Regions from separate parts of the Nocardiopsis sp. NPDC101807 genome, predicted to be linked through region 2. Evidence: riboswitches for the same ligand, from Rfam matches in the RefSeq annotation. Region 2 holds a riboswitch; the other holds the start of a gene.
The links. Region 2 has a riboswitch for guanidine ahead of ACIRPH_RS18815 (DMT family transporter). Riboswitches for the same ligand answer to the same signal wherever they lie in the genome.
Positions count from the first base shown of each region.

Region 1: linked by a shared signal. The riboswitch ahead of ACIRPH_RS00690 (multidrug efflux SMR transporter) and the one ahead of ACIRPH_RS18815 (DMT family transporter) in region 2 are both predicted to bind guanidine.

Region 1 covers NZ_JBIWMK010000001.1:150,748-158,663, forward strand. Annotated here, with positions in the region: gene ACIRPH_RS00675 (NAD(P)-dependent alcohol dehydrogenase) at 1-342, opposite strand, end outside; gene ACIRPH_RS00680 (TetR/AcrR family transcriptional regulator) at 508-1,107, shown strand; gene ACIRPH_RS00685 (DMT family transporter) at 1,248-1,586, opposite strand; gene ACIRPH_RS00690 (multidrug efflux SMR transporter) at 1,588-1,902, opposite strand; guanidine-III (ykkC-III) riboswitch at 1,915-1,981, opposite strand; gene ACIRPH_RS00695 (hypothetical protein) at 2,269-2,481, shown strand; gene ACIRPH_RS00700 (hypothetical protein) at 2,585-3,064, opposite strand; gene ACIRPH_RS00705 (serine hydrolase domain-containing protein) at 3,594-4,586, shown strand; gene ACIRPH_RS00710 (VOC family protein) at 4,930-5,310, opposite strand; gene ACIRPH_RS00715 (nitroreductase) at 5,512-6,210, opposite strand; gene ACIRPH_RS00720 (NADPH-dependent F420 reductase) at 6,288-7,253, opposite strand; gene ACIRPH_RS00725 (TetR/AcrR family transcriptional regulator) at 7,157-7,753, opposite strand.
Region 2 covers NZ_JBIWMK010000005.1:581,240-589,155, forward strand. Annotated here, with positions in the region: gene ACIRPH_RS18795 (LytR/AlgR family response regulator transcription factor) at 1-319, opposite strand, end outside; gene ACIRPH_RS18800 (sensor histidine kinase) at 316-1,332, opposite strand; gene ACIRPH_RS18805 (cation acetate symporter) at 1,654-3,354, opposite strand; gene ACIRPH_RS18810 (DUF485 domain-containing protein) at 3,351-3,749, opposite strand; guanidine-III (ykkC-III) riboswitch at 4,247-4,310, shown strand; gene ACIRPH_RS18815 (DMT family transporter) at 4,341-4,655, shown strand; gene ACIRPH_RS18820 (hypothetical protein) at 4,833-5,390, opposite strand; gene ACIRPH_RS18825 (Nramp family divalent metal transporter) at 5,390-6,991, opposite strand; gene ACIRPH_RS18830 (acetate--CoA ligase family protein) at 7,239-7,916, opposite strand, start outside.

The DNA of each region.
Region 1 (7,916 bases), on a different contig from region 2:
CGGGGCCGCCACGACCCTCTCCTGCGGGACCGCGACGAAGTCGGCCGTGCTCCCGAACCCCATGTGCGGCAGGATTCCCAGCACCTCCTCCCCCACCCGTGCGGAGTCGACCCCGGGCCCCACGCCCGAGACCCTCCCCGAGAAGTCGACGCCGAGGCCGCGGGGCATGCGCGAGCCCATGACCCGGCGGAGGCTGCCCGCGCGGATCTCGGTCTCCCCTCCGCCCACGCTCGCGGCGTGGACCCGCACGAGCACCTCCCCCGGCCCCGGCTCGGGGACGGGCACCCGGTCGATCGTCAGGACCTCGGGCGGACCGAACCGCTCGTAGCGGACAGCGCGCATGGTGTTCACGGTGAAACCTCTCCTCGTTGACGGGAATGGCCGACAGCGCACCTTGGTTCCCCGCTACGAACGCCGGGGGGCGGTGCGCGGCCTGTGCCGACTCCCCGACCAACGCACCGGGGCCGCGCCGTGATGGCCCCGGGGACACAAGTGAGAGACGGGAACATGCGGACTTCTCGGATCGGCGCACCGGTGCCGGCCACGGACCCGGACCGCCCGGCGCCGCCGCCGATACGGCGCGACGCCGAGGACAACCGCCGGCGCATCCTGCGGGCCGCCCACGAGAGCTTCCGCGAGCGGGGCCTGGACCTGCCGATGGCGGTCGTCGCCCGGCGCTCCGGGGTGGGCACGGCCACGCTCTACCGGCGTTTTCCGACCAAGGACGCCCTGGTCATGGAGCTCTTCGCGGACTCGGCCGCGCAGTACGCGAAGGTGTTCGACGCGGCCCTGGCCCACGCCGACCCCTGGGGCGGCATGGAGTACGCGCTGCGGCGCTGCTGCATCCTCCAGGTGGAGGGCCGCGTGTGCTCGCCGGAGTTCACGGCCCGGTTCCCCTCCCACGCCGAACGGCACGCCCGCGAGGGCCGGGAGAAGCTGGCGGCGGTGCTGGACCGCGCCCGGGGGGCCGGGGCCGTGCGGGCCGGGATCACCACCGACGACGTGGAGATGCTGTTCGAGGCGGTCGGCGGTCTGGCCGCGTCCGACGAACCCCACCGCCGCGCGCAGCGGCTGGTCAGCCACCTCCTGGCCTCCTTCGCCGCCTGAGGCGCCCTGTGGGCCGCCGGTCCGCGCACGGTCGGCGCGGGGCGGCTGCCGGGGCCGGGGCCGGGCCGCGACGGCGGCGAAGAGGCCCCCGGCGCGACGTCCTGTCGCGCCGGGGGCCTCCGTGTCCTTCGGCCCGCGGGCTACTCGGGGGCCGGTGCGGTCTTCTCCGGCACCAGCTTCAGGCCGACGACCGCGGCGATGATCCCGGCGAGGAAGACGATCTTGAGCGCCGAGACGCTCTCGCCGCCGGTGAACATCGCGTAGAACACGGTCAGCGCGGCGCCGAGGCCGACCCAGACCGCGTAGGCGGTGCCGATGGGGATGTGCTTGGCCGCCCAGCCCAGGCCGGCCATGCTGATCGCCAGTGCCACGAGGAACACGACGGTCGGGCCGGGTTCGCTGAACCCCTCGGACATGCCCAGGGCGGTGGCCCACACGGCCTCGAACACCGCGCTGACGAGCAGGATGATCCACGGCATGTCAGCTCACCGCCTTGAGACCGATGATCGAACCGATGAGCAGCACCAGGAGCAGGGACTTGCCCCAAGTGGCGCGGTCCTTGCCGGTGAGGAACCCCCACAGGACGGTGAGGGTGGCGCCGATGCCCACCCAGACGGCGTAGGCGGTGCCGGTCGGCAGCGAGGTCATGGCCCAGGCCAGGCCCGCCATGCTCGCGACCAGGGCGACGGCGAACAGGAGTGTGGGGCGCCATCGGGAGAAACCCTTCGACGCGCCCAGGGCGGTGGCCCAGACGGCCTCCAGGACCCCGGAGACGACGAGAACGAACCATGCCATGGACAAGCCCCTTTCGAGGCCGTCTTGTCGTGGCGCGGGTACGGCTCCCTCGTCCGCTGACCCGAGGAGCGGGTCTCGACCCCAACGTACAACATCGTCCCAGGCCGGTGCCGTGAGGGTCGTCACGACACGTCCCCCCGCGAACCTGTGACGAGATCCCGTGCGACGGGACCGGTGCGGGGCCCGCCGCTTCGCCGTGCGCTCGGCTCCCGCCGACCTGGCCACCAGGTCGGGGGCGACTCGTGGCCCTTGGTGGCGATATGCCGCGCCCGTCTTCGCGTCTCAGCAGCTCACAGGGTTTTCAGGCCCGAGGGCGGGGGATCCCTGTGGCGTAGGCACCCCGCTCGACACGCTCAGAGGAAACCGATGCGCATCCTCTTCGCCGCCCTCGCCCTAACCGCCGCCGCCCTCAGCGCGTCGGCCGCCCCCGTAGCGGCCGCACCGCCACCGCCCCCCGGGGCCGAGTACATCACGGAGGAGATGTGCAGGAAGGGCGGAGGCGTCGTCAAGGAGAGCGAGGCCTCCCCCAGCGGCCTGATCTGCGAGGGAGGCCGTTTCGACGGCTTCTTCGTCCACTGACCGGACCCCCGCGCCCCCCTCGGGGCCCCGCGCTCCCCCGCGCGGGGCCCCACCCCTGTGCACCGGGACGTGCACCGGGCCGGGCACGTTGCCGGTCGGAGCACTAGAACGGCCATGTCCTCAGCAGGAGAAGCGGAAAGGGGGCCGCCAGTGCGAGAAGGGGAAAGAAGGCCGTACGCGACGATCCCTCGAAGCTGAGCCACAAGAACATCCGGTGCAGCAGGAAGCCGACGGCGAACCCCACCAGGGACACCGTCACGTTCAGGGCAGTGAATCCCTCGATGGAAACGAGGGAGAACGGCAGGGCGAAGTAGAAGAGACCGGCCACCGAGGCGGAGGTCGCCCTGGTCGCCCCGAATTTCCGCGAGCCACCTCTGGGCACCCTCCTCCTGACCTCGATCGCAAACGCGACAAGACTCGGGAGAGTCGTTATCAGGAGCAGCGCCCCATAGACCGCCGATAAAATGGCGAACGCCATCGCGGGGCGGATGTCGGAGGATATGCTCCAAGGAAAAAGGAGAAGCAGGCAGGCGTGAAGCCCACCCCCGCACAGGACCCTGCCCCCTGCTGCAACGACAATCATGCCTTCCCCCGCACCAGGAACCCACAGCCGGGCCCCGCACGTCCGAACATTGTCATCGTCCGAAAGGAAAGAAAGACGAAGCACCGGGAGAGCGGCACAGAAAGGGGTTTTCCATTTCCACCGGATCCGGGCGAAGACTTCTCGCAAAATTACTACCCTCTGCGACACGCGTCAAGGGGGCCGGAACTTCCGAACCACGGAACAACTTCACCGAAGAGGAGCACCGCCCCAAGAAACTGCAGGCCAGGGCGCATGCAGGTTTTCGAGAAATATCCCTCTCCACACAAGGGGGTAGGGGAATTCACATCAATGTTCTTCGCGGGCCGGAGAGAAACCGCATGCGCACAGGTCAGCAGGTTTCCGCCTCAAGTGGAAGACGAAGCCACCGCTGTGTCGGCCCCCTCGTCATACGGGGCGCCGGCATCACCGAGGAGGAACAGTGACCCACAGGTCCGAGGCAGTGGCGCCAGGGGCGAAAGCATCCGATGTGGCAACCCATGAGAAGTGGGTTCCGTCAACCGCCGCCGCGATGGGAGCGGCACTCGATCGCATGGTCGCCGACCGCCGGACCCCGGGCGGCGTGGTCGCGGCGGGAAGTGTCGGCGGCGCCGTCACCGAGTACGCCGCGTCGGGCACGACAGGGGTCGGGGGTTCCGTGGCGCCCGGGCCGACGACGTTCTACGACGTGGCCAGCCTGACGAAGGTGGTCGCGACCTGGCCCTTGGTCGGCCGAGCGGTGTCCCACGGGCTCCTCGACCTGGAGGCGCCGGTGTCCGACCACGTCCGGACGCCGATCCCCGGACCGGGCGCGACGGTGACGGTCCGGCAGATTCTCACCCACACCTCGGGGCTCATGCCCGCGACCCGACTGGACCGGTACACGGGCGACAGCCGGGACCTGGCCGAGATGATCCTGTCCGAACCCCTCGACACCCCGGGCGAGCACCGCTACATCAACCGCGGCTTCATCCTGCTCGGCCTGCTGCTGGCCAGAGTGCACGGAAAGTCCCTCCGCGCCCTGGTCGACGACCTCGGCGCCGGCCTCGGATCAAACGGTTTCCGTTACGGGCCGTTCCTCGCGGACGACCGCGTGGCGCCGACCGAGCGACGCCTCGTGGGCGGCTGTCCACTGCACGGGGTGGTTCACGACGAGAACGCGGCCGCGCTCGGCGGCGTCGCCGGACACGCCGGGGTGTTCGCCCATGCGCAGGGGCTGGCCGAGCTGGCACACCACTTCCTGAGCGCGCGGCAGGGCCGGGGGCCGTTGAAGGACATCGGCGCCTATGTCGGGGACTCCTGGAAACCGGCTGTCCGGGTGGACGCGACCAACAGTCGCGGGCTGGCGTGGCTGATCACCGACACCGGACTCGTCCACCACCGGGGATTCACCGGAACCGGGATGTACCTCGACCCCGCCACCGGGCGGTATCTGGTGGTGCTCACCAACGCGATCGCCTATGGGAGGGAACGGCACGGGCTCGCCGAACTGCACGCCCTGGCACTCGCGCAGTTCGACGGCTAGCCACGGAGGGCGGCCGGGGTCGGAACGCCCGGGTACGTTCTCCCCGGGAACGCGGCCCGTCGGCTTCCCGAGTCGCAGGGAGCAGGAATGACGGGAGGCTGCGTCGAGCCGTTTCAGTGCCCGGGATTTATCCCCGCGTGCGCGGGGAGCAGTACTGGTCTGAGCAGGCTCGTCGGCCGGTGCGGGGTCCATCCCCGCGTCTGCGGGGAGCAGCGCCGACTGGCTGACCGGAACGGCTGCCGGTGTAATGCGAGGGGTTCCGCCCCGGATGATCTTGTACTTATAGACGATCTCGGCGCCGAACCTCGCTATAGGTACAAGATCATCGCGAGGGGGCGAGGTGTCAGAGCGGGTTGAGGCGGGCCTTGAGCAGGCAGAACTCGTTGCCCTCGGGGTCGGCCAGGACGTGCCACTGTTCCTCCCCCGTCTGGCCGATGTCGGCCGGGCGGGCGCCGAGCGCGAGAAGCCGTTCGAGCTCGGCGTCCTGGTCGCGGTCGGTGGCGTTGACGTCGATGTGGAGCCGGGGCTTGCCTTTCTCCGGCTCGTCCCTGCGGCTGAGGATGATGGTCGGCTGCGGACCGCCGAACCCCTCGCGCGGACCGATCTCCAACGTGCCGTCGTCCTCGCGGTCGAGCACCACGAAGTCCAGGACCTCGCACCAGAACCGCGCCAGCACCTCGGGGTCGCGGCAACCGAGCACGAGCTCACTGATACGACATGCCATGAACGCAACCCACTCTCATCCCGGGAACCGCCGGGGAGGCCGCGCACGAATCCGGTGCGCGCCCCCGGCGAGACGACCCGGCGACTGTACCGAACGGGACGGGCGGGGTCCAGATGTTTTCGGGGCCGCCCAGGACCAGCTGTCACCTGCGCCTTTCAGACCTGCTGCCGAGTCCCGCGAGGCGGCCCCGACCCCGGGGCGCTACTGCCCGTCGAGGACCCCGGGGGTGTCGTGCAGGACGACGCTCTGCCTGAGCGGGACCCGCCCCCGGTGGAAGGCGTTCACCGGCGCGGTTGGGTCGGCCGTGCCGAAGGAGATGCCGAACAGCAGTTTGAGGTCCTCGGGGACGCCCAGGAACTCGCGGACGGTGTCGGCGTAGAACCCGAGGATGGTCTGCGGGATGCCCCCGAGCCCGCGGGACGCCAGCGAGAGCAGGAAGTTCTGCGCGTACATGCCGATGTCCCCGGCCGTGCGCACCCCGTCTCCGATGACCGGCATGAAGAGGAAGGCGGCGTGCGGGGCGCCGTAGAACTCCAGGTTCTCCCGGACCGCGAGTCTCCTGCCCTCCCGGTCCGCGCGTTCGATGCCCCGGGCCCGGTAGTGGCCCGCGGCCTGGGCCTGCGCCCGCTCCTGGTAGACGCCGTCCCCGTAGTCGGCGGTGAAGTCGGGGGAGGTCCGCCCCTCCTCCTCGGCCCGGAGCAGTTCCTTGCTGAGGGAGTCCCGAGCCGCGCCCGAGACGACGTGCACCGTCCACTGCTGGGTGTTGCTGTTGGAGGGGGCCGTCTGGGCGTCCTCCAGCACGCCGCGGATGTCGGAGGGGGACACGGGGGCGGGCAGGAACTGGCGGGGCGAGCGCCGGGCGAGCGCGATGTCGGTGAAGGGTGAGGCGGTGGTGGGCACGGCGTCTCCTCTTGGCGGTGCTCGTCTTCCGTGGGGCACAGCCGTGCCCCACGGGGTCGTCGCAGGTGGGTCGTGTGTCAGCGGTGGAGCGAGCGGTTGAGCTCGACGGTCTCCTCCAGCGTGGGCGCGGAGGTGAGCGCGGCGAAGCGCTCCATCACGCGGTCGCGGTTGCGCCGGGCCCCGTCCCGGTCGGCCGCCGCGAGGGCCGGTCCCAGGTCTTCGAGGCCCAGTTCGGTGCAGTAGGCGGGCGTCATCGGCTGCTGGCGCCAGGAGTCGGCGAGCGTCCCGGCGTCGTAGGGGTCGAAGCCGCTCTCGTCCACCAGGCGCAGGCCCACGCGTCGGGCCTCCGGGGAGTCGGCCGCCACGGGAAGCGCGATGCGGCCCGGGGTTCCCGCCGGAACGCCCTTGGTCTGCAGGGTGCCGGCCAGGGCGGCGTTCCACGCCTTGACGACGGGCCGTCCCAGCTGCTCGGCGACCCACAGGCTCTCCACCTGGCCCTTCTCCACCGCCTCGACGGGGCCGCCGAGGTGGGGGAAGTAGTTGGAGGTGTCGATGACCACGGTCTCGTCGGGCACGGTGGCCAGGAGGTCCGCCAGCGACGGGATCCGTGTGAAGGGGACGGACAGGATGACCACGTCCTTGCCCTGGACGGCCTCGGCCGCGGTCACCGCCTCCGCCCCGTGCTCCAGCGCGGAGGCGTCGATCGTCTCGGGGCCCCGGGAGTTGGCGACCTGGACGTCGTGTCCGCCCGCGCTGAACGCGCGCGTCAGCGTCCGTCCGATCTCCCCCGCGCCGATGATGCCGATTCTCATGGTGTGTCCCTCTCGAAGGCGCGCCGTCCCGAGGCGGGTGCGGCGCGGTGTGATGGGCGGCCGGGCAGGCGGGAGCGCACGGCCGCCGGGACGGCCGGCGGCGCCGGGAGGCGGTCGGGCGGAAGGCCGGCGGCCTACTCCTCGCCGTCCTGTTCCCGGTATCCGCTCTCGATGAGTGCGCGCAACCGGTCGAGCGACCCCTCGTCGGTGGTGCCGGTCCCCCTGATCCAGGCGACGGAGACGGCCGCGAGGTAGAGGTCGTACCCCTTCACCGAGGGGCGTGCGTGCCCCGCGAGCTGTGCGGCCCGCACGTACTCGTCGGTGGTGGCGATGAGTTCGTCGCAGGGGATGGTGAGCGGGTTGTCCGGTTCCCGCTCCCGGGCCGCGGCCATGAGCGGTTCCGGCAGCCCGCTGAAGGCGCTGAAGTACTCCTCCAGGGCCCGCAGCCACTGCCGCAGCGCCTCGGAGGCGTCGCCGAGCAGGGCGATGTCCTCCTGGCGGGCCACGAGTTCCTCGGACCGCGTCTGCAGCACGGCCGCGAGCAGTGCTTCCCGTGTGGGGAAGTGCCGGTACAGCGTGGCCGGTCCGACGCCCGCCTCCTTGGCCACCGCCTCCAGGGAGGCGCCGACCCCGGCTCTGAGGAAGTGGCGCTGCGCCGCTTCGAGGAGGGCGGCGCGGTTGCGCTGGACGTCCGCCCGGGGTTTGCGCCCCTGCTGCCCCTTGGCGCTCATACGCCCCCCTGACCTGGGTGTTTCCGACTTATCGAAAAAACGGAGGCTGCCTCCGCACAGGAGCGAGCTTAAAACGGAGGCAGCCTCCGGTCAAGTCGCCGCCGTCGGTCCGCCACCGTCCGGGCGTCCCGAACGGTCCACGCGCGCAGGTGCGTGCCACCCG
Region 2 (7,916 bases):
TCGGTTTGAGCAGGTAGTCCACGGCCCCGATGCCGAACGCCTCCACGGCGTGGGTCTCGGAGGCGGTCACGAACACGATGGAGGGCGGTTCGGACAGCACGCTCAGCACGCGCGCCACGTCCATGCCGTTCAGTCCGGGCATGAGGATGTCGAGGAACGCGGCGTCGATCGCGGTCGTCCCCAGCAGCCGCACGGCGGCGGCGCCGTTGTCGGCCGCGTGGACCTCGGCGACCTCGGGCATGTCGGCCAGCAGCGACGCCATCTCCTGGCGGGTGGACGCCTCGTCCTCGACGACCAGCACCCGCAGCTCGGGCTTCACTGGGCGACCACCCCCCGGGTGAACCTCGGTACCCGCACGGTCACCTTCGTCCCCTCCCCAAGCGCGGTCTCGATCACCAGACCGTACTCGGGTCCGTAGACGGCCCGCAGCCGCTGGTCGACGTTGGCCAGTCCGACGCTGCGGGACTCGGGCCCGGTCCCCGCCAGCAGGGAGCGGGCCAGGTCCGGGTGCATGCCCACCCCGTCGTCCTCGATCTCGATGACGCACAGCGGCCCCTCGCCGAACCCGGAGACGCTGATGTGCCCCGTGCCCTCCTTGCGCTCCAGCCCGTGCCGGATCGCGTTCTCCACGATCGGCTGCACCACCAGGAAGGGGATCGCGACGGGCAGCACCTCGGGCGCCATGCGCACGGTGATGTCCAGGCGGTCGTGGAAGCGGGCCCGCTGCAGTTCGAGATAGGTCTGGGTCGCCTCCAGCTCGTCCGAGACGGTCGCGTAGTCGCCCTTCTCGGAGAAGCCGTAGCGCAGGTAGTCGGCGAAGTCCGACAGCAGGTGGCGCGCCCGGTCGGGGTCGGTGCGCACCAGCGCGGCGATCACCGCGAGGGCGTTGTGCACGAAGTGGGGGGAGATCTGGGCGCGGAGCGTGCGCAGGTCGGCGGCGGCGATCCGGTCGCGGGTGCGGCGCAGCGCCGCGTGGTCGAGGGCGTCGGACACCAGCGCCGCGGCGGCCTCGACGTCGGCCTCCGCGGGGCGGCCGGACACGACCAGGGCCCCCGCCAGTTCGTCGGCCACCGTCAGGGGGACCGCGCACACGGAGGCCCCCTCGGGGAGGCGCCTGCGGGCGTTGCCGCCGTACTCGAAGACCTGGGCGAGCAGCCCCGTCACGTCACCGGGGTCGAACCGGGCGCCGTGGGAGGCGACCGGCCCGTCGAGGTCGGCGAGGAGGACGCCGTCGGCGGCGAGGAGCCGGGACAGCCTCCGGGCGGCGGAGAAGACGCCCCTCCCGTGCAACCCGTCCTGGAGGTCGACGCAGAGGGCGTGGACCTGGCGCATCAGATCGACGCCCGCCCGCCGCTCCGACGGCGCAGGGCGCCGTCGGGAGGGGGACATCCGCGACAGCCACCGGTACGACACGGACTGACCATATCCCAGCAAAATGTGTCAACGCTCACGTGTCGGGGGTCACCTTTCCTGATTGTGCCAGGGTCGACCGGGTGCTCGCCCCGCGGGCGCGCCTCGGGCCCGCCACCCGGAGAGGGTGACGGGCCCGGGACGGGAGGACTCGGGGCGGTGGCCGGTCCGGGGACGAAAGGGTCCCGGCGGGGACCGGCCGGAGGCCGCCCGAGTCCGGTGGCCTGCGGGGCGCCGCGCGCCCTAGTGGTCGGAGGCCTTCTCCGCGCCCGCGCCGGACAGGGCGCGGACCTGGAGCTGGGCGAACTTCGCGAAGTCCTGCTCCTTGGAGGTCAGCGTGCCGACGACCGCGCACAGCAGGCCCAGCGGCACCGAGAACAGCGCCGGGTTGGGCATCGGGAACCAGGCGAAGTCCATGGTGGGGATCAGGGCGGTCTCGGAGCCGGACACGACCGGGGAGAAGAACACCAGGCCCACCGCGCTGACCAGGCCGCCGTAGATGCCGGCGATCGCACCGCGGGTGTTGAACCGCTTCCAGAACAGGCTGAGCAGGATCGTCGGCAGGTTGGCCGAGGCGGCGATGGCGAAGGCCAGGGCCACCAGGAAGGCCACGTTGAGCCCCTGGGCGAACACCGCCAGGACGACGGCGACGAGGCCGATGCCCGCGGCGGCCAGCCGCGCGACCCGGACCTCCTCGTTGTCGGTCGCCTTCCCCTTGCGCAGGACCGAGTTGTAGAAGTCGTGCGCGAGGGAGGAGGACGAGGCGATGACCAGGCCGGCGACCGTGGACAGGATCGTCGCGAACGCGACCGAGGCGATGAGCGCGAGCATGATCGCACCCACCAGCTCGCCGCCGAACCGCTCGCCGACGGCCTGGGCGAGCTGGGGCGCCGCGGCGTTGCCCGCCGCGTCCTGCGCGGTGATGGCCTCGTGGCCGACGATGGCCGCCGCGCCGAAGCCCAGGACCAGGGTGAACAGGTAGAAGGTGCCGATGAGGCCGATCGCCCAGTTCACGGACTTACGGGCCGTCATGGAGTCGGGCACCGTGTAGAAGCGGATGAGGATGTGCGGCAGGCCGGCCGTGCCCAGGACCAGGGCCATGCCCAGGCTGACCAGGTCGAGCTTGTTCCACATGGTCTGGATCGCGTCGCCCGGGACCTCGACGCCGTAGCGCAGGCCGGGCTCCAGGAACACCGCGCCCCGGCCGCTGGCCTCGGCCGCGTCGTTCATCAGGGAGCCGAAGTTGAACCCGTAGATCGACAGGGTCAGCAGGACCAGCAGGGCGGCGCCGGTCATCAGCATGATGGCCTTGATGATCTGGACCCAGGTGGTGCCCTTCATGCCGCCGAAGGACACGTAGATCGTCATCAGCATGCCGACCACGACGATGCCGACGATCTTCGCGGTCTCACCCGACATGCCGAGGTAGGTCTCGCCGGGCTGGATGCCCATGAGCAGGGAGATCAGCGCGCCCGCGCCGACCATCTGCGCGAGGAGGTAGAAGATCGACACGGTGACCGTGGAGACGGCGGCGGCGGTCCGCACCGGGCGCTGCTGCATCCGGTAGGACAGCACGTCGCCCATGGTGTAGCGGCCGGAGTTGCGCAGCAGCTCTGCGACCAGGAGCAGCGCCACCAGCCAGGCGACGAGGAAGCCGATGGAGTACAGGAAGCCGTCGTACCCGAACAGGGCGATCATGCCCGCGATGCCCAGGAAGGAGGCCGCGGACATGTAGTCGCCCGCGATCGCGAAGCCGTTCTGGACGGCGCTGAAGCCGCGGCCCCCCGAGTGGAAGTCGGTGGCGTTGTGGGTGCGGCGGCTGGCCCACACGGTGATGTAGAGCGTCGCCGCGATGATGACGCTGAAGAGGCCGATGGTGATCGCGCGGCTGCTGTCGCTGACCGCGGCGGTGTCGGCGAGGTACTGGACGCTGTCGAGGTTCACTTGCCGGTCCCCCCGTCACCGTTCTCCAGGGCCTCGCGCACGACGGCCGCGGCCGTGTCGAGCCGCTTGCGCGAGTAGGACGAGTAGAGGATGGCGATGCCGAAGGTCGTCACGAACTGGAGCACGCCGAAGACCAGTGCGAGGTTGACGTTCCCGAAGAGCTGGGTGCTCATGAGGTCGCGTGCGAACGCCGTCATGAACACGTACAGCAGGTACCAGGCCATGAACGCCAGGCTCATCGGGAAGATGAAGCTGTACAGGCTCTTCTTCAGAGTCTTGAACCGGGGGTCGCTGTGCATGGCGATGACGGCCGCCTCCGACAGCTGTTCCTCCGGGGATCCCTCCCCCGGCCCCGGGGGCGGGGTGGGCGGTTCTGGTGGGCGTTGTGTGGCCATGCTGGGTCGTACCTCCGGGGGATGGCGGGAACGGCCGCGCTGCCGGGAGCGCGCTTCCTTCGTGTGATCTGTATTACTCGGCACTGTAAGGAGTGGCACTCCCGCCAAGGAGGGGGCGCGCCCGCGTGCGCGCCGAACGCGGGGGCGGAGCGTCGAACGGTCGCCCACCGTGCGACGAACGGTCGCGGCACGGGACGAACGGTCGCCGGGCGGCCGGGAGCCGGTCCGCCCGGGGCGGCGCACCGGTCCGGTCCCCCACCGCGTGTGGTCCGGCCCCGCGCGGCGGGCGGTCCGTCCGGCGGGCGTCCGGGCCGGGAGCCCCCGGCCCCGCCCGGAGGGGGAGCGGCGGGCGTCCGGGCGCGGGGCCCCTCGGTCCCGTCCGGGGGCCGCGGCCCGGCCCCACGGGCGGTGGCGCACCTCTCCGGCGGCCCCGGAAGCCCGGTCCGCGTCCGCGGGTTGTAGGTTGCGAGGCATCACCGCCCGCGCGGCCCCGCCGCGCCGGCGCGATCCGTGAGACCCCGGACGAGGTGCGCCGTACCCGGTACGACAAGACGGCGCGTTCCTGCACGCACGTCATGGAGGTACGGGTCGATGGCCTGGGCTGTACTGGTGATCTCCGGTCTTCTGGAAACCGCGTGGGCTGCCGCGCTCCACGCCTCGCAGGGCTTCACGCGCCTGTGGCCGACGGTGGCCTTCGGCGCCGCCCTGACGCTGAGCATGGCCGGGCTGGCGTACGCGCTGCGGACCATCCCCCTGGGGACGGGCTACGCGGTCTGGGTGTCGATCGGCGTCGTCGGCACCGCGCTGGTCGGCATGTTCTTCCTGGGCGAGGGCTTCAGCCCGCTCAAGGGGCTCTGCCTGGTCCTCATCGTCGCCGGGGTGGTCGGGCTCAAGGTCCTGCACTGAGCCGGGCCGCCGGTCGGCGGGGGACCGGGACGGCGCGGACACGGGTCCGCCGCTCCGGCGCCCGGACCGCGCCGTGCGCCGGCCCGGACACGGGGTCCTGGCCGGCGGTACTCCCGGTGCTCATGGGACGGCCTGTCCGGTGCGGCGCGGGACGCCGCACCGGGCAGGCCGTGTCCGTCAGGACGGGGCGGCCGGGGGACGGCGCCGGGAGGCCCGACGCCTCTCGAGGTGCTCCGCGTGCTCCATGTACCGCTCGACCAGAGAGGCCGCCACCGGGTTGTGCCCGCGGACGCGCAGCAGCCAGTGCGGCGCGATCCTCTCGTGCAGCCACAGGAACCCGATGGTGAAGCCGAAGCTGAGCATCGCCTGGAGGGCGAGGAACGACAGCAGCGGCTCCCGGAGCACGGTGTCGTTCCCGAGCACCAGTGCCACGGCGTAGGAGTCGAACAGGCGGGCGAGGGGGAAGCCCGCCAGCCAGTACAGCGCGAGGGGGGCCACCGCGCCGACCGAGAACACGCCTCGGGCGAGCAGCACGCAGTACCCGGCGCCGAGCAGCGCGAGGGGCAGGCCGAGCGCCGCCCCCACCGTGGTGTTGAGGAGCGCGGGCAGCCCGGCCATCGCGCCGACGCCCGCGGCGAACAGCCCGGCGACGAGGCCGATCGCCGCTCCGGGCACCGCGACCTCGGCGTGGTGGAGGAGGGCGCCGGACGTTCTGGGGGAGACCTGGACGCCCATCAGTCCACCACGACCCCGAAGGCGAACAGCGAGTAGAAGAGCGCGCCGAGGTAGAACAGCGCGGCGAAGGCGATGACGGCGTTGGAGACGATGCCCGGCCGGATCGGCTTGGGCAGGGTGAGGTTGTTGACCAGCAGCAGCACCACGCAGTACGCGCCCATCGCGAACGCCGACAGGAACGCGAGCACGTCCAGGATCGCCGCGGGCCCGTCGGCGGGGCCGAAGAGCAGGACGAGGATGCCGAAGACGATGAGGCCCCACAGGAACATGGCGTACAGCTTCGAGACACCGATCTTCTTGGCGCCCGGCACGAAGTTGTAGGTCATGTCGGCCTGGCCGCGCGAGAAGGAGTCGAACAGGCCCAGCGTGGCGTTGAGCCCGATGAGGGCGATGAAGCAGAAGAAGACGGTCCCCAGGACCGGGCTTCCCGCGGCGGAGAAGGAGCCGGCCATGGCGTCCAGGGAGGCGTCGCGGTCACCGGCCCGGATGAGGTCGGCCACGTTCGGGTCGATGCGGGCGGAGGCCTGGGCCAGCACGGTGAAGGAGATCGTCACCAGCATGGTGATGCCCCAGAACAGGACCATGGCGTCGAAGGTGACCCAGCGCCGCCAGCCCTTCCACTTCGCCATCTCCGCGGGGTCGGAGGTGTCGAACATGAAGCCGCGCGAGGGCATGGTCTCCTGCTCGCCGGAGTGCCGGAGCCCCCGGATCTGCGGGATGTGCGCGCCCATGCCCGCGCCCTTGTCGCGCAGGTGCAGGGTGTACCACATCTGCTGCATGCCGGAGGGTCCGGCGAAGGCGACGGAGCCGACGATGATCGGGAACCAGGCGGCCGTCATCGCCTCGGGCGGGAAGTAGCCGAACGCGAACATGCCGCTGATGGTGGAGGTGAGGTCGGAGAGGTTGCCGACCATCGCCGCGACCACGGACGTCCCGACGACCAGGAGGCCGATGCAGATGGAGAGCACGCTCTCCAGCAGGTTGTAGATGACCTTCGCCAGCGTGAACACCACGCCGACGAGGAGCATCCCCGCGACCGCCGTCGCCTGCCAGGGGATACCGGTCACCCGCTCGAACGCGGAGGCGCCCGCGGAGAGGTGTCCCGGCCAGATGTACACCAGGATCGCTGTGAGGAAGAAGAACCACATCAGCGGTTTGAACACGCGCGCGGCGCCGTAGAAGATGCTCTCGCCGGTCGCCATCGCGTAGCGCGACATCTCCAGCATGACCACGGCCTGCAGGGAGACGCCGACCAGGAACAGCCAGCGGATCTCGGGGCCGAACACGAGGACCAGCCTCGGCCACATGTAGGACTCGCCCATGCCGACGCCGAGGGCGACGAGGAACACGGTGGGTCCGAGGATGTGGATCGAGGGGGGAGCCTTCGGGAGGGGGCGGATGGGCATCGGCTCCAGCCGGCCCGCCTTCCACACGCGCTCCTCCTGCGGGGGAGCGCCGCCGGCGGCGGTGGCCGTGGAGGACGTGTCGGACTCGACGGTGCTCGGCTGCCGCTGGGCGGGGACGAAGGGGATCTGCGAGTCGGTGGGGGACTTGTCGGCGGAACCCGGCGTACCGCCGGTCTCGGGGCGTGAGGAATCCATGGGTGGAACTCCCTGTGTGGGATGTGCGGATGCGAGCTGCTTGCTTGCATGGCGCCCCCGGGTGGTGCGGTCACCTCTTCTGTCGGTGTGCGGGCGGACCGTCGCGGCCGGTGAGTGGCTGCGTCCGCGGCGGAGGGTCCCGACGGCCTTGTGGCGGCGGCTCCGAGGCCGTCGGGATCAGGGGTGGTGCGGCGGTGCGGTGGTGCCGGGGCCCGGCCGGCGCGGTGGGCGCCGGCCGGGCACTGGGTCAGAGTAGTCCTGCGGCGCGCGCCCAGCGATACTTCGCGCCGAGAATCTGCACGGGTTTCTCGGTCGTGTAGGGGAAGGCCACGATCCCGTGGTCGAACAGGTACCGCGAGGCCTCCTCCACCTCGGTGTCCCCGGAGAGGGAGGCCACCACGGGCTTGTCGATCCCCTTGGCCCTGGCCTCGGCCACGACCTCGCTGATCACCTTGGCGAAGACCATCGGCGGGGTGATGATGGTGTGCCAGTAGCCCAGGATCAGCGCGTGCACCCGCTCGTCCTCCAGGCCCAGCCTGACCGTGGCCTCGTAGGTCGAGGGGGGCTCGCCCCCGGTGATGTCGACCGGGTTCCCGGCCGCCCCGAAGGGCGGGATGAACGCCCGGAACGACGCGTCCAGGTCCGGCGGGATCTCGTACAGCGACATCCCGTTGTCGACCACGGCGTCGGAGAGCAGGACGCCCGATCCGCCCGCCCCGGTGATGATGACGACGTTCTCGCCCCGGGGCGTGGGCAGGACGGGCAGGGCGCGGCCGAACTCCAGCAGTTCGTTGAGCCCCGGCGCCCTGACCACCCCGGCCTGGCGCAGGATGTCGTCGTACACCTTGTCGTCCCCGGCGAGCGCCCCGGTGTGCGACCCGGCCGCGCGGGCTCCGGCGTCGGTGCGCCCGGCCTTGAGCACGAT